2 regions of the Planomonospora algeriensis genome follow, and region 2 is predicted to be linked to the other one. Evidence: riboswitches for the same ligand, from Rfam matches in the RefSeq annotation. Region 2 holds a riboswitch; the other holds the start of a gene.

Region 1 (6,385 bases), on a different contig from region 2:
CTTAATGCTTCTCTCCAGGCGTCTTACCGGTTGCACTCCGTAAAGCGCCGGGGAAAAGAGTGACAGAGTGATCACAGGTTGATCGCTTTCCCCGGCGGGCCGCATCACCGCAGGTCCTTGACCACCACGGTCCCCGCCAGCCTGTCGTGCGGCCCCCGCTGAAGGGGCTTGTCCATGAGGATGAACAGGGCCCCCGCGAAGCCGAGGACCGCGGCCAGGAGGTCCACCACGGGAATGCCCGCGGTCAGTAGAACACCGGGGTAGAGAGCCGCCCGCCTCATCAGACCGGCCCGGCCTCGGTCCGCACCGCCGTACGGGGCCAGCCTGATCCTCATCAGTTTCTTACCGACGGTACGGCCGTCCCGGGCGTGCAGGACATAGTCGTAGAGCGTATAACCGCCAAAGGCGATCAGACCGGCGAAGAACCCCGGCAGCGCCCGGGCGTCGGCGGTACGCCCTTCACCCGCCGGCGTGAGGAGCGAGTAGAACGACAGCGAGAGAATCCAGTAGACCGCCACGAAGCCGACGGCGTCGATGATGCGGGCCGCCAATCGTTCCCACCATTCAGCGGGCGGCGGAGTGTCCGGGGCCGCCGGATACGGCGACGGAAGCGGCGGATCCATCCGGCGGAAGACTCCCTTACCCGATGGCGTTACCCCGTCTCCCGAAGGGGCGGGGGTCCTCGCTCGGCCTCCGTCGGCCCCGCCGGTCCGGGAAAGGGGGAAGCCGGTCCCTTCCGGGAGCGGTGGAAGCGGCGCGGCCGGATAAGAGCCCGCGGGCGGAGGAGAGGCCGGCCCGAGGTGATTGTCTTCGGAGCGCGGAGAGGCGGCCATGGCGTTCCTCCCGCCGGCGCGAATGGTTTTGCAGTCTTCCGCAGTCTGCCCCGGGGAGACCGCCCGACACCGTTTTCCCGCCCGGGCATGAAAGCGGGGCCGGCGGTTCCTCCGCCGGCCCCGTCGATCACGGAACTACTTGATCTTCACGACCACCGTCGAGGCGACCTTGTCGTGCAGGCACTGCTGGAAGGGCTTGTCCCAGAACTGCCAGAGCACGTTCACCAGACTGAAGATGCCGGTGAACCATCCGACGAGCGGAATCCAGCGCAGGCCCTGCGGGCCGTAGAGCACACCCGCACGCTTGATCGCGGCGTCCGCGGAGAGCCCGCCGGCCGTCGAGACGCTCCCGACCGGGACCACCTTGATGCCCATGACCATCTTGCCGACGGTCTGGCCGTTCTGCTTGAGCATGAAGAACTCGTAGCCGCCGTAGATCAGGACGCCGAGGATCGCGGTGAGCAGGTCGTAGAGGAAGGTGCTCCCCCCGCTCACCCCGGTGGCGCTGAAACTGGGCAGCACGATCAGTCCGGCCAGCGCGAAGCTGAGGATGACCGTGGGGATCGCCAGGATCACCGCGTCGATGAGACGGGCCACCAGGCGCTGCCACCACTCCGCGAGCGGAGCGGGGGCGCCGGGGGGGCGTCGCGCCCTGCGGGCCGTAACCCTGGCCGTAGCCGGGCGCCTGCTGGCCGTACCCGGGCTGCTGGCCGTAGCCGGGCTGGGACGCCTGCTGGCCGTAGCCCTGCTGCCCGTAACCGGGCTGCTCGTGCGAGGCCGACTGGCCGTACCCGGGCTGGGCCGCCTGCTGGCCGTAGCCCTGCTGGCCGTACGCGCCCGTGCCCTGCTGCCCGTAGCCGGGCTGCTGGCCGTACCCCTGCTGGCCGTAGGCGGGCGGGGTCTGCGGACCCGTGCCCTCACCCCGGTATCCCACGATCGTCACGTCGGGGTCGTGCCCGCCCTGACCGTGCTGACCGTAGGCGTTCTGCTGTCCGTATTCCGGCTGCCCCGACGGTGTGCGATCGCGGTCGGGATCATCCTGCGGATACGGCGGCTGTCCGGTGCTCACCGCGTCACCTCACTTCGACTGGGCATGTGTCTTATGTCAGACATGCATGCTTGCTGCTGCACAAGGTATCGACATAGGTAAGAACAGTCACCTTTCCTTGGAGTCAGCCCCGGCGTCATTCTCACCGAGGTGCAGCAACATCCTGGTGTTCCCCAAGGTGTTCGGCTTCACGTGCTCAAGATCGAGAAACTCCGCGACGCCCTCGTCGTAGGACGCGAGGAGTTCCGCGTAGACCTCCGGGGAGACCGGCGTCCCCTGGATCTCGCGGAATCCGTGCCGGGCGAAGAAATCGACCTCGAACGTCAGGCAGAAGACCCGCCGCAGGCCCAGTTCGCGGGCGGCGCGGATGAGCTGGGAGACGATCAGGTGCCCGATGCCCATCTTCCGGCAGGAGGGGTCGACGGCGACCGTGCGGATCTCGGCCAGGTCCTCCCAGAGCACGTGCAGCGCCCCGCAGCCGACGATCCGGCCGACCCGCTCGGCCACCCAGAACTCCTGGACGTCCTCGTACAGCGTGACGGTGGCCTTCTCCAGCAGGCGCGGGCCCGCCCCGGCGTAGGTGTCGACGAGCCGCCTGATGGACCGCACGTCCGGGGTCCGCGCCCGGCGGACCGCGATCGTCTCGGCATCGGGTACGGCCTGCGCGGGGAAGTGCTCCGCAACCTGCTCCATCATTCTCCTAGCGGGGGAACCGCCGGTCCCACCCTGGTGGGGAGATCCCTCTCGTGGTTCCCGTGTTCGAAACGGTCAGGGCCTGGCCGTCGCCTTCCTCACTCCGAGGGAGGCGGGAAGCCGCTCCCGCAGGGAGCGGAGAAGTCACAACTGATCAGAGTACGTCCTCTGTCGTCTGCAGTTACGGCTCGTCCTTAACTCGCCTCTCAAAAGCATCACGTCTCACGAGAGGTGAGCCGTACCGTGCGCCGCCGACCCGCTCGCGGCCTCCGCGCTTTCCGAGCGCATCGCCGCGGACCTGCGAAGACCCCGCCCCTGCGGCCGGGGGCCGGATACGGAGCGGCGTAATGCCAGTTGACCGAGGTTCCGTGTGACCTGTCCGTGATTTCCTTGTTTGAGAACCCTTACCAAGTTTGGAGTTCTGGTTGAGCTTGAACTCCCCTTGCACTAGTGTCCAGGCTCGATGTCGGCTCACCCCGAGAGCCGACCCGCCGAATCTCCGAACCCGGAGAACCGGGGACCCACCTCCCTGAAGTCCCCCGGGGTGAATCCGAGACGCCGCCAGTGCTCTCGGTAGGGCTGCCTCCGGCCCGAACCCGTCAGCTAACCCGGTAGGCGGTGCGAGGAAGAGGAGCCTGGTGTGAAGCGCACGCGCGAACGCGGGAGAGAGCATGCGGGCAAGCACGCCCGCTATCGAGAACGCACCCCGCACGGATTCCCGCTCCGGATCACCGTCGTCGCAGCCGTCTTCGCCTCCCTGACCCTGGGGACCCCCCTGGTCGCCACCGCCGACCCCCAGCCGAGCCTCCAGCAGCTCGCCAAGCAGGCCGACAAGCTGCACACGGAGATCGCCCAGCTCACCGAGCAGTACAACGGGGAGCGGGTCAAGCTCAAGCAGGCCGAACGGGCCGCCGCCGCCGCCAAGAAGACCCTCGCCACCAGCGAGTCCCAGCTGGAGTCCCGGCGCCACAAGGCGAGCCTGCTCGCGCAGAGCAGCTACATGACGGGCGGCCTGGGCGGCGGTCTCGCCTTCACCTCCTCCAACGACCCCGACGCCTTCCTCGACCAGGCGGCCGCCACCTACGCCCTCCAGCAGCAGCAGAGCGAGGAGGTCGCCCAGATCAGCCGGGCGATCCAGGCCGCCGAGCGGGCGAAGGCCAGCGCGAAGGCCCGGACCGCCGAGGTCGGCGCCCTCCTCGACGAGCTCGGCACGAAGCGCACCAAGATCGAGCGGCTGGTCGCCCGGGTCGAGAGCAACCTGTTCCGGGAGGTGCGCGAGCGCGCCGGAGGCGGGGGCCGGGCCGTGAAGGTCGACATGCCGATCGTGGGCGGCGGGAAGGCCGCCGAGGCCGCCCGCTGGGCGCTCAGCCAGCAGCTCAAGCCCTACGTGTGGGGCGCCGAGGGTCCCAACAGCTACGACTGCTCGGGCCTGGTCATGTGGGCCTACCAGAAGGTCGGGATCAGCCTGCCGCACTACACCGGCAACCAGTGGACCGCGGGCACCCACATCTCCAAGGGGGAGATGCGCCCCGGAGACCTGGTCTTCTTCCACAACGACCTGCACCACGTCGGGATCTACATCGGCGGGGGCCTGATGGTCCACGCGCCGCGGACCGGCGACGTCGTCCGCATCGCTCCGATCGCGGGCCGTCCGTTCGCCGGCGCCGTACGGATCGCCGGCTGAGACGGAGTCCGGCGGGCGCGGGCCCGGACCGGACGCGGGTCAGATCAGGCGGCGGCGCGCGGCCCACGCCACGGCCTCGATGGCCGTGGCCACGCCGATGCGGTCGCAGATGCCGCGCAGCCTCCGCCGGACGGTGCGCCCGCTGATGTCGAGGCGCCGTCCCACGCGGTCCACCGTGACCCCCTTGGCGAGCTCCGCCAGGAGGACGAGATCCTCGTCACTCAGATCCACCTCGCTCACGGCCAGAAGGCCGCGACGGGCATCCACTACGACTTCTGGATATGCCATCTAGAGGTCCTCCCCCGCACCGGCATCCAGCCGTGAGTGTGATCGGAACCAATGTCGCCCGTCAGGAACGGTAAACGCCTTCTTCAAAGGTCGTCAAGTTCTGCTCTCCATAGATCCGGGGACCTAGATTGACTTAGTGGCTATTACGTGAAGTACTGACGATATGTCGGGGTTTTGCGAATAAGCCGAGACCGGACGGGGACGCGCCGCGGGCAGGCCGCTCCGGGTCCCGGGACGGCCGGCGAACGGCCTGCCAGCACGGGCGACGGGCCCGGGCGGGCGGTTTCCTCGCCAGCGGGGCGGTCCGGCCGTCATGCCCGCGAAGGGGGCTTCCATCCTCATTCCACAAGGAGTATGAGACTTTTGTCACGTTCGCCACTGGAGTAACACGGCAAACAGAAGGAGCCTCTGTCCGGTCACCGGACGCGAGGCTCATTTCTCTACATTCGTTAATGCCGCGCCGAGATGATTGAGCATCCGGCGATATAGGACACGGCCGAAACGGAGTTTCTGAGCCGCACCTTCAAAGGCGCGCCCGGGCGCGCGGGAACGCACCACGGCGGCCGGGGCGCGCGGGAACACACGCGCAGGAACGCACCGCCGCGGCCGGGGCGCGGGAACACACCGCCGCCCCGGCCGCGGACGTCCGTCAGGCTCCGCCGGTCGGCTTGACCAGCGGGAACAGGATGGTCTCGCGGATGTTCTTACCGGTGAAGGCCATCACGAGGCGGTCGATCCCCAGCCCCATGCCACCGGTCGGCGGCATGGCGTATTCCAGGGCGGCCAGGAAGTCCTCGTCAAGCTGCATGGCCTCCGGATCGCCGCCCGCGGCGAGCAGGGACTGCTCGGTGAGGCGGCGGCGCTGCTCGACCGGGTCGATCAGCTCCGAGAAGGCGGTGCCCAGCTCGGTGCCGAACCCGATCAGGTCCCACTTCTCGGTCAGCAGCGGGTTGTCGCGGTGCTGGCGGGCCAGCGGGGAGGTCTCCAGCGGGTAGTCCATGACGAACGTGGGCTGGATCAGGGTGTGCTCGACCAGCGCCTCGAATATCTCCTGGACGAGCTTGCCCTGGCCCCACTTGGGGTCCCAGTGGATCTCCCGCGCGTCGGCCAGCTTGCGGACCTGGTCCAGGGAGGTCTCGGTGGTGACCTCCTCGCCGAGCGCCTCCGAGACGGAGCCGTACAGCGTGATCCGCGGCCACTCGGCCAGCCCGAGGTCGACCTCCACCCCGTCGTGCTCCACCACGGAACGGCCCAGCGCGGCCACGACCGCGCTCTGGATCATCCGCTGGGTCAGGTCGGCCATGTCGTTGTAGTCGAGATACGTCCCGTACGCCTCGAGCATGGTGAACTCGGGGTTGTGGGTGGCGTCCGCGCCCTCGTTGCGGAAGTTGCGGTTGACCTCGAAGACCTTCTCGATGCCGCCGACCACGAGCCGCTTGAGGTAGAGCTCGATCGCGATGCGGAGGTAGAGCTCCATGTCGTAGGCGTTGATGTGGGTCTTGAACGGCCGGGCCGCCGCGCCGCCGTGGATCGGCTGCAGCATCGGCGTCTCGACCTCGAGGTAGCCCTCGCCGTGCCAGAAGTCACGGATCGCGCGGACGACGGCGCTGCGGGTGTAGGCCATCTTGCGGGCCTCGTCGTTGACGATGAGGTCCACGTAGCGCAGCCGTACCCGCGCCTCGGGGTCGGTGAGCCCGGCGTGCTTCTCCGGCAGCGGGCGCAGGCACTTGGAGGTGATCGCCCACCGGTCGGCCAGGATGGACAGCTCACCGCGGCGCGAGGTGATCACCTCGCCCTCGATGCCGATGTGGTCGCCCAGGTCGACGTCGCGCTTCCAGG
Region 2 (9,051 bases):
GCAGCCTCGGGGTCGTCATCGGCGGCTCGGGCAACGGCGAGCAGATCGCGGCCAACAAGGTGCGCGGCATCCGCGCGGCCCTGGCCTGGAGCGAGGACACCGCCAAGCTGGCCCGCGAGCACAACGACGCCAACGTGATCAGCATCGGCGGGCGCATGCACCCGCAGGAGGAGTCGACCAGGTTCGTCGAGCTCTTCCTGTCGACCCCCTACTCGGGCGCCGAGCGGCACAGCCGCCGCATCGAGCAGCTCGCCTCCTACGAGACGACCGGCGAGCTCCCGCCGCTGCCGTAGCCGCCCGGCCCCGTCTCCGCCCGTCCCCACCTGTCCCGGCCCCTGCGCGCCGGCTCCCTGCGGGGGGTCTCGTCGCGCAGGGGCCGCCGGTCGGCGGCCTCCTGCTGCTCCTTGGAGGGCCGGGAGACGTCCCGGGCCCGCATCGCGGTGATCGCCGTGATCTGCAAGCTCTGCAGTGCCATGCCGTCACGATAACCCCCGACGGCGCCGTACGGACGGATCCGTTCCCGGCGGCGAGCGGGCTCCGCGGAGCCGAGCCCTCAGAAGATCAGACCCGCCCAGGGGGCCGGTTCCCATGACAGCGCGGTGGAAAGCTCCCGTACGGCTCCCGCCCGCGCCTCGCGCACGACGCCGGCCGCCTGCAGCGCGGTGAGCGACCGGCCGCCCAGGTAGGCGGCGCCCAGCGCGGTGATCGGCAGCACCAGGTCGGCGACCTCCCTGGTGGGCGCGCACCGGGCCGCCCCGGTGCCGGCGGTCAGCCGCCAGCGGCCGGCGTTCCACGGGCAGACGGCGTCCTCGACCTCGACCACCACGTCCACCGGCGCGGCGTACCGGCGCGCGGGAAGAGCCCGCTCGACGTCCACGATCCGGACCCACAGGTCGTCGAGCCAGCCCGCGCGGAGCCGGCGCGGCTCGGCCAGCAGGTGGATCAGCGGATCGTCGGAGGGGCGGCTCCACGCCTTCACCCGGGCGACCAGGTCGCGTTCGAGCAGGTGCCGCCAGAGCAGCGCGTAGGCGGCCGGATCCAGGCCGAAGAGCTCCTTCAGCCGCAGCTCGCCGTCCGGCTCGTCGTGCTGGGTGACGCCCGCCTTGATCCGGAACAGCGCGTAGCCGCGCGGACCGCCGTCGTCCTCGGCGACGACCGCCCGGAGCGGTCCCGCTCCGTTCTGGTCGGCCTCGTGGTCGGACAGGACCGCGTCCCAGCGGGCGGACGTGCGGGCGTAGAGGCCGGGACGGCTGTCGAGCGCGGCCTCGAAGACCTTCTCGAAGACCTCCCTGGCCTCGGCGGGCCTGACGATCCGCAGGCGCAGCGCGGGATCGGCCGGGGCGTGCGGGGCCAGGGCCGTGCCGCGGGTGGGGATGTCGAAGAACAGGGTGTCGGCGGCCCTGCCGTACCCGAACCGCCCGTAGATCGCCGCCTCGGAGGCGTAGAGCGCGGCGACGGCCTCGCCCCGCTCGCGCAGGTCCGCCAGCTGGCGGGTCATCAGGGCGGTCAGCACGCCCCGGCGGCGGTGCGAGGGAAGCACGCCGACGGCGGTGACCCCGCCGACCGGGATCGGGCCGCCGGGGACCGTCATGGTGAAGCTGCACACCGCGGTGACGCCCACCAGCCGGCCGCCTTCGAGCGCCCAGAGATCGGTCGAACTCGGTGTTGTTCCTGAACAGTTCGACGCGGTGCGGGGGGAAGGCGTTGCCGAACGCCTCCTCGTCGACGGAGATCCATTCGGACCAGTCGGATTCTGTCATCGGCCGCAGGGTGAGACTCATTCCTCCCACGGTAGGCAGAACGGCCGTTTCCAGCCATCGAATATACGTGCTTAATGATCAAGGTATTGGTCAAGTGGGCTGCCCAAAAGGCGGGCGGCCCGCTACAGTCGAGCGCATCATGAGTTCCCGACCGGCGCCGTTGATCCCCGCAGGGCTCCGCGCGCTCCTGGTGCGGGTCCCCTTCCTGGTGTCCACCGTGCGGTTCCTGCGCCGGGGACCGCTGGCCCGCGACCGCAACCTGCTGATCACGCTGATCGTGCTGACGCTGGTGATCGGCGCCCTGGCCGCCCGCGTCTCGGTCGAGTGGTTCTCCCCGGCGCTCGTGATCCCCGTCATCCTGGTCGGCGGGCTGCAGCTGCGGCTGCGGAGCCTGGCCAAGCTGCTCTGCGCGGCCGTGGTCGCGCTGACCTACGTCGGCTTCGCCGCCGGCCCGGCGCACATCGGTCCCGGGCTGCTGGCGGCCTTCGGCTTCACCGCCGTGCTGGCCGCACTCATGTCCCGCACCCGGGGCCAGCTCGGCGTGCAGGGACTGCGCGGCGACGTGATGCTGCTGGAGCTGCGCGACCGGCTCAAGAAGCAGAGCGAGCTGCCCCCGCTGCCCAAGGACTGGGGCTCCAAGGTGGTGCTCAAGCAGGCCGGGGGCTCCTCCTTCGGGGGCGACTTCCTGGTCTCCGCGCGCGACGGCGACACGCTGGAGCTGGCCCTGGTCGACGTCTCGGGCAAAGGCGTCGACGCGGGCACCCGGGCGCTGATGCTGTCGGGGACCTTCGGCGGCCTGCTCGGCTCGGTCTCCGACTTCCTGCCCGCCTGCAACGCCTACCTGCACCGCCAGCGGGAGGCCGAGGGCTTCGTCACCGCCGTCCACGTCAGGATCGATCTGGCCACGGGCGAATACGAGATCACCTCGGCCGGGCACCCGCCGGTGGTCACGTTCGAGGCGGGGACGGGCACCTGGCGGGTCTCCTCCGCCAAGGGGGTGGTCCTGGGGGTCGTCCCGGACCTGCACTGCGAGCCCGACCGGGGGACCCTCCGCAAGGGCGACGCGCTCATGCTCTACACCGACGGGCTGATCGAGCAGCCGGGCCGCGACATCGACGCCGGTCTCGACCGGTTGCTGGGCGAGGCCGAGCGGCTGCTGCCCTCGGGCTTCGCGGGCGGGGCGCGCAGCCTGGTCACCTCCATGTCGGCGGGGCACAACGACGACTGCGCGCTGATCCTCATCTGGCGGCCCTGACCGCCTCCCGGCCCGCCCCGGCCGCGGTCCCCGAGCACGGTCCCGGCAGCAGAGGCTTCGGCTAGTCTCTTATGGGGCATTGCTGGTAAATCCGCGACCAGGGGGAACCTCTGTGGACCTGCTTTTCCTGATCGGCATCGTCCTCTTCCTGCTGGGACTGATGGCCTCGATCGGACTGCACGAGCTCGGCCACCTCGTGCCGGCGAAGCTGTTCGGCGTCAGGGTCACGCAGTACATGGTCGGTTTCGGGCCGACGATGTGGTCGCGCCGCCGCGGGGAGACCGAGTACGGCGTCAAGTGGATCCCCTTCGGTGGTTACATCCGCATGATCGGCATGCTGCCGCCCCGCGCCGGCGACGCGCCGGGCAAGGTGCGCTCGGTCTCCACCGGCCCGTGGCAGGGCCTGATCGAGAACGCCCGCGAGGTCGCGCTGGAGGAGGTCCGCCCGGGGGACGAGGACCGCGTCTTCTACCGCAAGCCCTGGTGGCAGAAGGTCATCATCATGGCGGGCGGCCCGGCGATGAACTTCGTGCTGGCGTTCGTCCTGTTCGCCGTCGTGCTCATGGGCTTCGGCATCGCGGTGCTGAAGACGGAGGTCGCCTCGGTCCCGGAGTGCGTGAAGACCACCGCCGAGTACGCCGCCAACCCCGAGTGCACCGCCGCCGACGCGGCCAGTCCCGCCGCCGCGGCGGGACTGCGCCCCGGCGACGTCATCGTCTCGGTCGCCGGCAGGCCCGTCACCACCTGGGACGCGGCGACCCGCGCCATCCGCGGCAGCGGAGCCGGGCCGGTGCAGATCGGCATCACCCGGGGCGGGCAGGCGATGACCCTCACGGCCACGCTCATCGCCCAGGAGCGCGAGTCCCTCGACGAGCCGGGCAAGCTGGAGCGGGTCGGCTACCTGGGGGTCAGCCCCAGGCAGGTCATCGAGAAGCAGAGCTTCGGCGCCGTGGTCGTGCACATGGGGGACCTCACCTCCAGGACCGCCACCGCGCTGCTCCGCTTCCCGGAGAAGATGGTCGGCGTCTGGAACGCCGCCTTCTCCGGAGAGGAGCGCGACAAGGACGGTCCCATCGGCGTCGTCGGGGTCAGCCGCATCGGCGGTGAGATCGCGGCCTCCGACATCCCGCTGGAGAACAAGGCGGCCGTCTTCATCAGCCTGCTGGCCAGCTTCAACCTGGCGATCGGCCTGTTCAACCTGATCCCCCTGCTCCCGCTGGACGGCGGCCACATCGCGGGCGGCCTCTGGGAGGGGGTCAAGCGCGGCTTCGCCCGCGTCACCCGCAGGCCCGAGCCGGGGCACGTGGACATCGCCAAGGTGCTCCCGCTGACCTACGTGCTGGCCTTCGTGATGATCGCGGTGGCCGGTCTGCTGATGTACGCCGACCTGGTCAACCCGATCCGCCTGGCCGGCTGACCCGGCTTCGGGCGCGGCCGGCCGCGGCGTCCGCCGATAGGGTGGGGCCGTGGAGGACGGGACGCCCGGAGCGGTGATCGACGTGGCCCTGTTCCGGTTGCGCCGGATATGGTCGCGGCCGCTGCGCGCGCGTAAGGCCGCCGATCCGCAGCGGCCGGTGCAGATGTCCAACGTGATGGTCGTGCACGCCGTGCACAAGCTGAGCCTGGATGTCGCCGAGGTGACCGTGGGGGCCGTCGCCGAGCAGCTCGACGTCGACCCCTCCACGGCGAGCAGGCTGGTCAACGACGCGATCGGCGCGGGCCTGGTGACCCGCGAGGAGTCCGAGGTCGACGCCAGGCGGGCCCGGCTCGTGTTGAGCGCGCCCGGCCGCAGGGTCCTGGAGACGGTGGTCCGCTACCGGCGGGCCCACCTCGACGGCCTGATGGCCGACTGGGACCGGGCGGACCGGGAGGCGTTCGCTCGGCTGCTCACCCGGTTCGCCGAGGCGGCCACGGCCCGTCCGGCGGACTCGGCCGCCCTCGACCGCCTGATCGCCGAGGCGCTGGAGGGAGGGGGGACCGGTGGAGCGGTGAAGTCCGCCCCGGCACCGGAACCCGGCGGGCCGGTGGAGCGGTGAAGTCCGCCCCGGCCCCGCGATCCGGCGGGCCGGGGGAGCCGGGGCCGGGCGCGGAGCCCGGTGCGGTCCCGGACGGCGGCGGGGCCGCGGGTCTCACCCGGGGAGCGGCTACTCGCCCGTGACGCCGTCGATGTGCTCGCGGATGATGTCGGCGTGGCCGTTGTGCCGGGCGTACTCCTCGATCATGTGGACCAGGATCCAGCGGAGCGAGACCTCCTCGCCCCTGCGCGGCGTCTTGGCCAGGGTCTCCAGCGGCAGCCCGGCGGACAGGCGCCGGGCGTCGTCGATCGCGGCCCGCCAGTGCGCGAACGCCTCCTCGGCCGAGGCGGTCTCCACGTTGTCGAAGTCCCCGTCGGGGTCCTCCCGGCTGCAGAAGAGGTCGGGCACGTCCTCGCCCGCCAGGATCTCGCGGAACCAGTAGCGCTCCACCTCGGCCAGGTGCCGGACCAGGCCCAGCAGCGAGAGCGCGGACGGCGCGGCGGCGCGCAGCCGCAGCTGCTCCTCGGTCAGGCCCGCGCACTTGACGGCGAGGGTCTCGCGGTGCCAGTCCAGCCAGGTGTACAGCATGGACGTCTCATCGGCGATGAAGGGGGGATTGACCCGGTTGTCACTCATGGGGCCTCATCCTGCCCGCGTGCCCGACCGCTGTCATGCCGTTTCTCCGGCCGGACCCCCCCCGTCCGGAACCCCCGTCCGGCGGGGGCGGCGGGTCAGAGCATCGAGATGTGCACGTGGTCGTAGTGGTTGGCGGTGTTGCCGCCGCGATCGGACATGAAGCGCCAGCCGGAGCCGTGGTTGATGCGCTGGCGCCAGATCACGTACTTGACGCCGAGCTTGCTCCTGTTCTTCAGGACCCAGGCGGCGATCTCGTCGCCGAGCTTGAGGTTGGCGGCCGAGGGCATCGCCCCGCCGGTGCTCATCATGAAGTCGCAGGCGCGGCCCAGGGGGTGCTCGCCTCCGTCGTTCATGCTCCGGTAGCAGCCGACCGTGTGGGTCAGCTCGAAGCGCCGCTTGACGACGTCGCGCATGTTCCGGGTGCGGTCGGTGATGTTGTCGGGGCCGTTGGGCAGCTGGGGCACCCAGCTGCCGTCGGCGCGGCGGCCGGAGCCGAGGGGGACCAGCTGGTCCAGCTTCCGCTTGATGTCGCGGATCACCTTCTCGGCCTCCTCGCGCCGTTCCTCGACCTCCTCGGCCTCCTTCCGGAGGTCGTCGGTGAGCCGGGCGGCCTGCTCCGCGGCCTGCTTCCTGCGCTCCCTGCTGGTGGCGAAATCCTCCAGGTAGGCGCCCTGCTGGGCGACGAGCTGCTCCATCACGGCGGCGGCGGCCATGTCGCCCCCGCCGGAGAACAGCAGCACGGGCAGGTCGCCGGAGTTGCTCTGGTAGCGGAGCTGGGCGATCGAATCGACCTCCCGCTTGGCCTCCTGGTAGGTCTTCTCCGCCTTGCGGAGATTGTCCTTGGCGACGTTCTCCGCCTTCTCCGCCTTGCGCACGGACTCCCGCTTGGCCGCGTAGGCCTCGATGAGCCCGTCGACCTTCTTGCCGAGCCGCTTCAGGTCCTTGCGGAGCTCCGCCTCGGTGGGTTTGGGCTCCGCGAGGCCCGCGGCGGGGACGCCGAGGGTGAAGCCGAGCGCGGAGATCAGGCAGACGGCCGCGGCCGCGCGGTGACGGAACCCGGGGGACATCGGCGATGCAGACGACGTAGGCGACGCAGCCGCCACGAACTCTCCTCTCCTTCAGCCGGCCGGGTTAGCTGACGGGTTCGGGCTGGAGGAAGCCCTTCCACTGACGTGGTTCACCCCAGATGCGGTGGTTCCCCGGCTCCCGGGCGAGGCGCCCGGGATTAGGCATATCTGCTGTTGAAGCCGACGACTGAAGGATAGTAGTGGTAATGGGATGGTCATGCGGCTCCAAGCCGAGACCAAGAGGTGATCAACCCGTGATCGCCTCGCGCAGGAGACGGGCCGCCTCCTCGGGCAGGACGTCGTTCACGAAAGCCCCCATCGCGGACTCCGACCCGGCGAGGTACTTCAGCTTGTCCGGCGCCCGGCGGATGCTGAAGAGCTCCAGGTGCGCGTACGACAGCTCCCGCCCGAAGCTGACCGGCGCCTGGTGCCAGGCCGCGACGTACGGCATGGGCACGCCGAACAGCCCGTCCAGCCGGCGCAGCACGTCGGTGTAGAGCGGCCCGAACGCCGCGCGTTCGGCCTGATCCAGCCCGCCCAGGTCGGCGACCCGCCGGTGGGGGTAGAGGTGCACCTCGAACGGCCAGCGGGCCGCGGCCGGGACGAACGCCGTCCAGTGCTCGTTGGCGGCGACCACCCGCACCCCGGCCTCCTGCTCGGCGGCCAGGACGTCGGCGAACAGGTTCCCGCCGGTCCGCTCCCGGTGGCGCTCGGCGGCCCGCAGGGTCAGCTTCGTGCGCGGGGTCACGTAGGGGTAGGCGTAGATCTGGCCGTGCGGGTGGGCCAGGGTGATGCCGATCTCCGCTCCGCGGTTCTCGAAGCAGAACACCTGCTCCACGCCGGGGATCGCCGACAGCTCCGCCGTGCGGTCGATCCAGGCCTCCATGACCAGCTCGACCTGCTCGGGGGAGAGCGAGGAGAAGGACGAGGCGTGGTCGGAGGTGAAGCAGACCACCTCGCAGCGGCCCAGGCCCGGGCGGGTCTCGCCGATCGCGCCCGCTCCGGCGTGACCGCCGGGATCACCGGAGGCGCCGAGGGGGATGGAGAACGAGGGGAACCGGTTCTCGAAGACGACGACGTCGTAGGAGGAGGCGGGGATCTCGGAGAGGCGGCCGGGGGCCGACGGGCAGAGCGGGCACTGGTCGGCGGGGGGCAGGAAGGTCCGGCTCTGCCGGTGCCCCGCGATCGCGATCCACTCCTCGGTCAGCGGGTCGTAGCGCAGTTCCGAGGGAGCCGGGCGGGGCGGAAGCCCGCGCTCGTCGACGGCGCCGCGGTCCGCGCCGTCGTGCCGGTCGAAGTAGAACAGCTCCCGGCCGTCGGCCAGGTGGGTGAGGGTGCGCTTCACCGGTCCGCCACCTGCCTGTCCTGCTCCGGTTCGGCGATGACGAGCTCGCCCGCCTGGGAGGAGAGCTCCTCGCGGGCCTCCTGGGGCAGTCCGGGATCGCTGATGACGACGTGAGCCTCGGACAGCCGGGCGATGGTGCTGATCCCGACCGTGTCCCACTTGGTGTGGTCGGCGGGCACGACCAGGCGGTGCGCGGAGGCGACCAGTTCGCGGTCGGTCTCGGCCTCCAGGAGGTTGGGCGTGGTGAACCCGGCGCGGGCGCTCATCCCGTGCACCCCGAGGAAGAGGGTGTCCACGTGCAGCCCGCGGATCGCGGCCACCGCGACCGGTCCGACCAGTGCGTCGGAGGGGGTGCGCACGCCGCCGGTCAGCACGACCGTGCGGTCGGCGCGGGGCGAGCGGTGGAAGACGTCGGCGATCCGGATCGAGTTGGTGATGACCGTCAGCTCGGGGACGTCGACGACGAAGTGGGCCAGCGTCCAGGTCGTGGTGCCCGCCGAGAGCGCGATGGCCGTGCCGGGCCGGACGAGCCGGGCCGCCTGCCGGGCGATCGCCTCCTTCTCCGGCTGCTGGCGCGCCGATTTGGCGGCGAACCCGGGTTCCTCGGTCGACCCGGGACCGGCGGCGGTCGCCCCGCCGTGGACCTTCTCCAGCAGACCGCGCTCGGCGAGGACCTCCAGGTCCCGGCGGATCGTCATGTCGGACACGCCGAGCTCCCGGACGAGATCGGCGACACGGACGCCGCCGCTGCCGCGCACCCGTTCCAGAATCGCCTGCTGCCGCTGTTGGGCGAGCATTGACCCACTCCTTAATCAAACAACTTCCATCAAATTACCACATCGAAGTGCCTGGAAGATGTTCGTTTATGCTGGATAATCCCTCACAGGCGGTCGAGTTCCCCCCGCATGTTCTCCCGAGCGGCCCCCTCCCAGCCCGAAGCGGCCGGGGAGTGGAAGATCATTGGAAGGTCCAG

What was found. A riboswitch is a leader RNA that binds a small molecule or an ion and turns the genes downstream of it on or off. The one in region 2 is predicted to bind cyclic di-AMP.
Region 1: another riboswitch for cyclic di-AMP. It lies ahead of ACWJ6R_RS01795 (NlpC/P60 family protein); the one in region 2 lies ahead of ACWJ6R_RS00395 (coiled-coil domain-containing protein).

The regions. Positions count from the first base shown of each region.
Region 1 is NZ_CDRNDK010000008.1:11,036-17,420, reverse strand. It holds gene ACWJ6R_RS01815 (RDD family protein) at 105-623, opposite strand; gene ACWJ6R_RS01810 (RDD family protein) at 969-1,430, opposite strand; gene ACWJ6R_RS01805 (hypothetical protein) at 1,417-1,983, shown strand; gene ACWJ6R_RS01800 (amino-acid N-acetyltransferase) at 1,990-2,574, opposite strand; cyclic di-AMP (ydaO/yuaA leader) riboswitch at 3,054-3,207, shown strand; gene ACWJ6R_RS01795 (NlpC/P60 family protein) at 3,215-4,258, shown strand; gene ACWJ6R_RS01790 (LuxR C-terminal-related transcriptional regulator) at 4,298-4,498, opposite strand; gene lysX (bifunctional lysylphosphatidylglycerol synthetase/lysine--tRNA ligase LysX) at 5,196-6,385, opposite strand, start outside.
Region 2 is NZ_CDRNDK010000002.1:15,308-24,358, reverse strand. It holds gene ACWJ6R_RS00430 (ribose-5-phosphate isomerase) at 1-293, shown strand, start outside; gene ACWJ6R_RS00425 (hypothetical protein) at 257-475, opposite strand; gene ACWJ6R_RS00420 (GNAT family N-acetyltransferase) at 554-1,621, opposite strand; gene ACWJ6R_RS00415 (PP2C family protein-serine/threonine phosphatase) at 1,900-3,015, shown strand; gene ACWJ6R_RS00410 (M50 family metallopeptidase) at 3,128-4,432, shown strand; gene ACWJ6R_RS00405 (MarR family winged helix-turn-helix transcriptional regulator) at 4,482-5,051, shown strand; gene ACWJ6R_RS00400 (DinB family protein) at 5,160-5,666, opposite strand; gene ACWJ6R_RS00395 (coiled-coil domain-containing protein) at 5,762-6,769, opposite strand; cyclic di-AMP (ydaO/yuaA leader) riboswitch at 6,773-6,908, opposite strand; gene galT (galactose-1-phosphate uridylyltransferase) at 6,981-8,078, opposite strand; gene ACWJ6R_RS00385 (DeoR/GlpR family DNA-binding transcription regulator) at 8,075-8,875, opposite strand; gene ACWJ6R_RS00380 (HD domain-containing protein) at 8,959-9,051, opposite strand, start outside.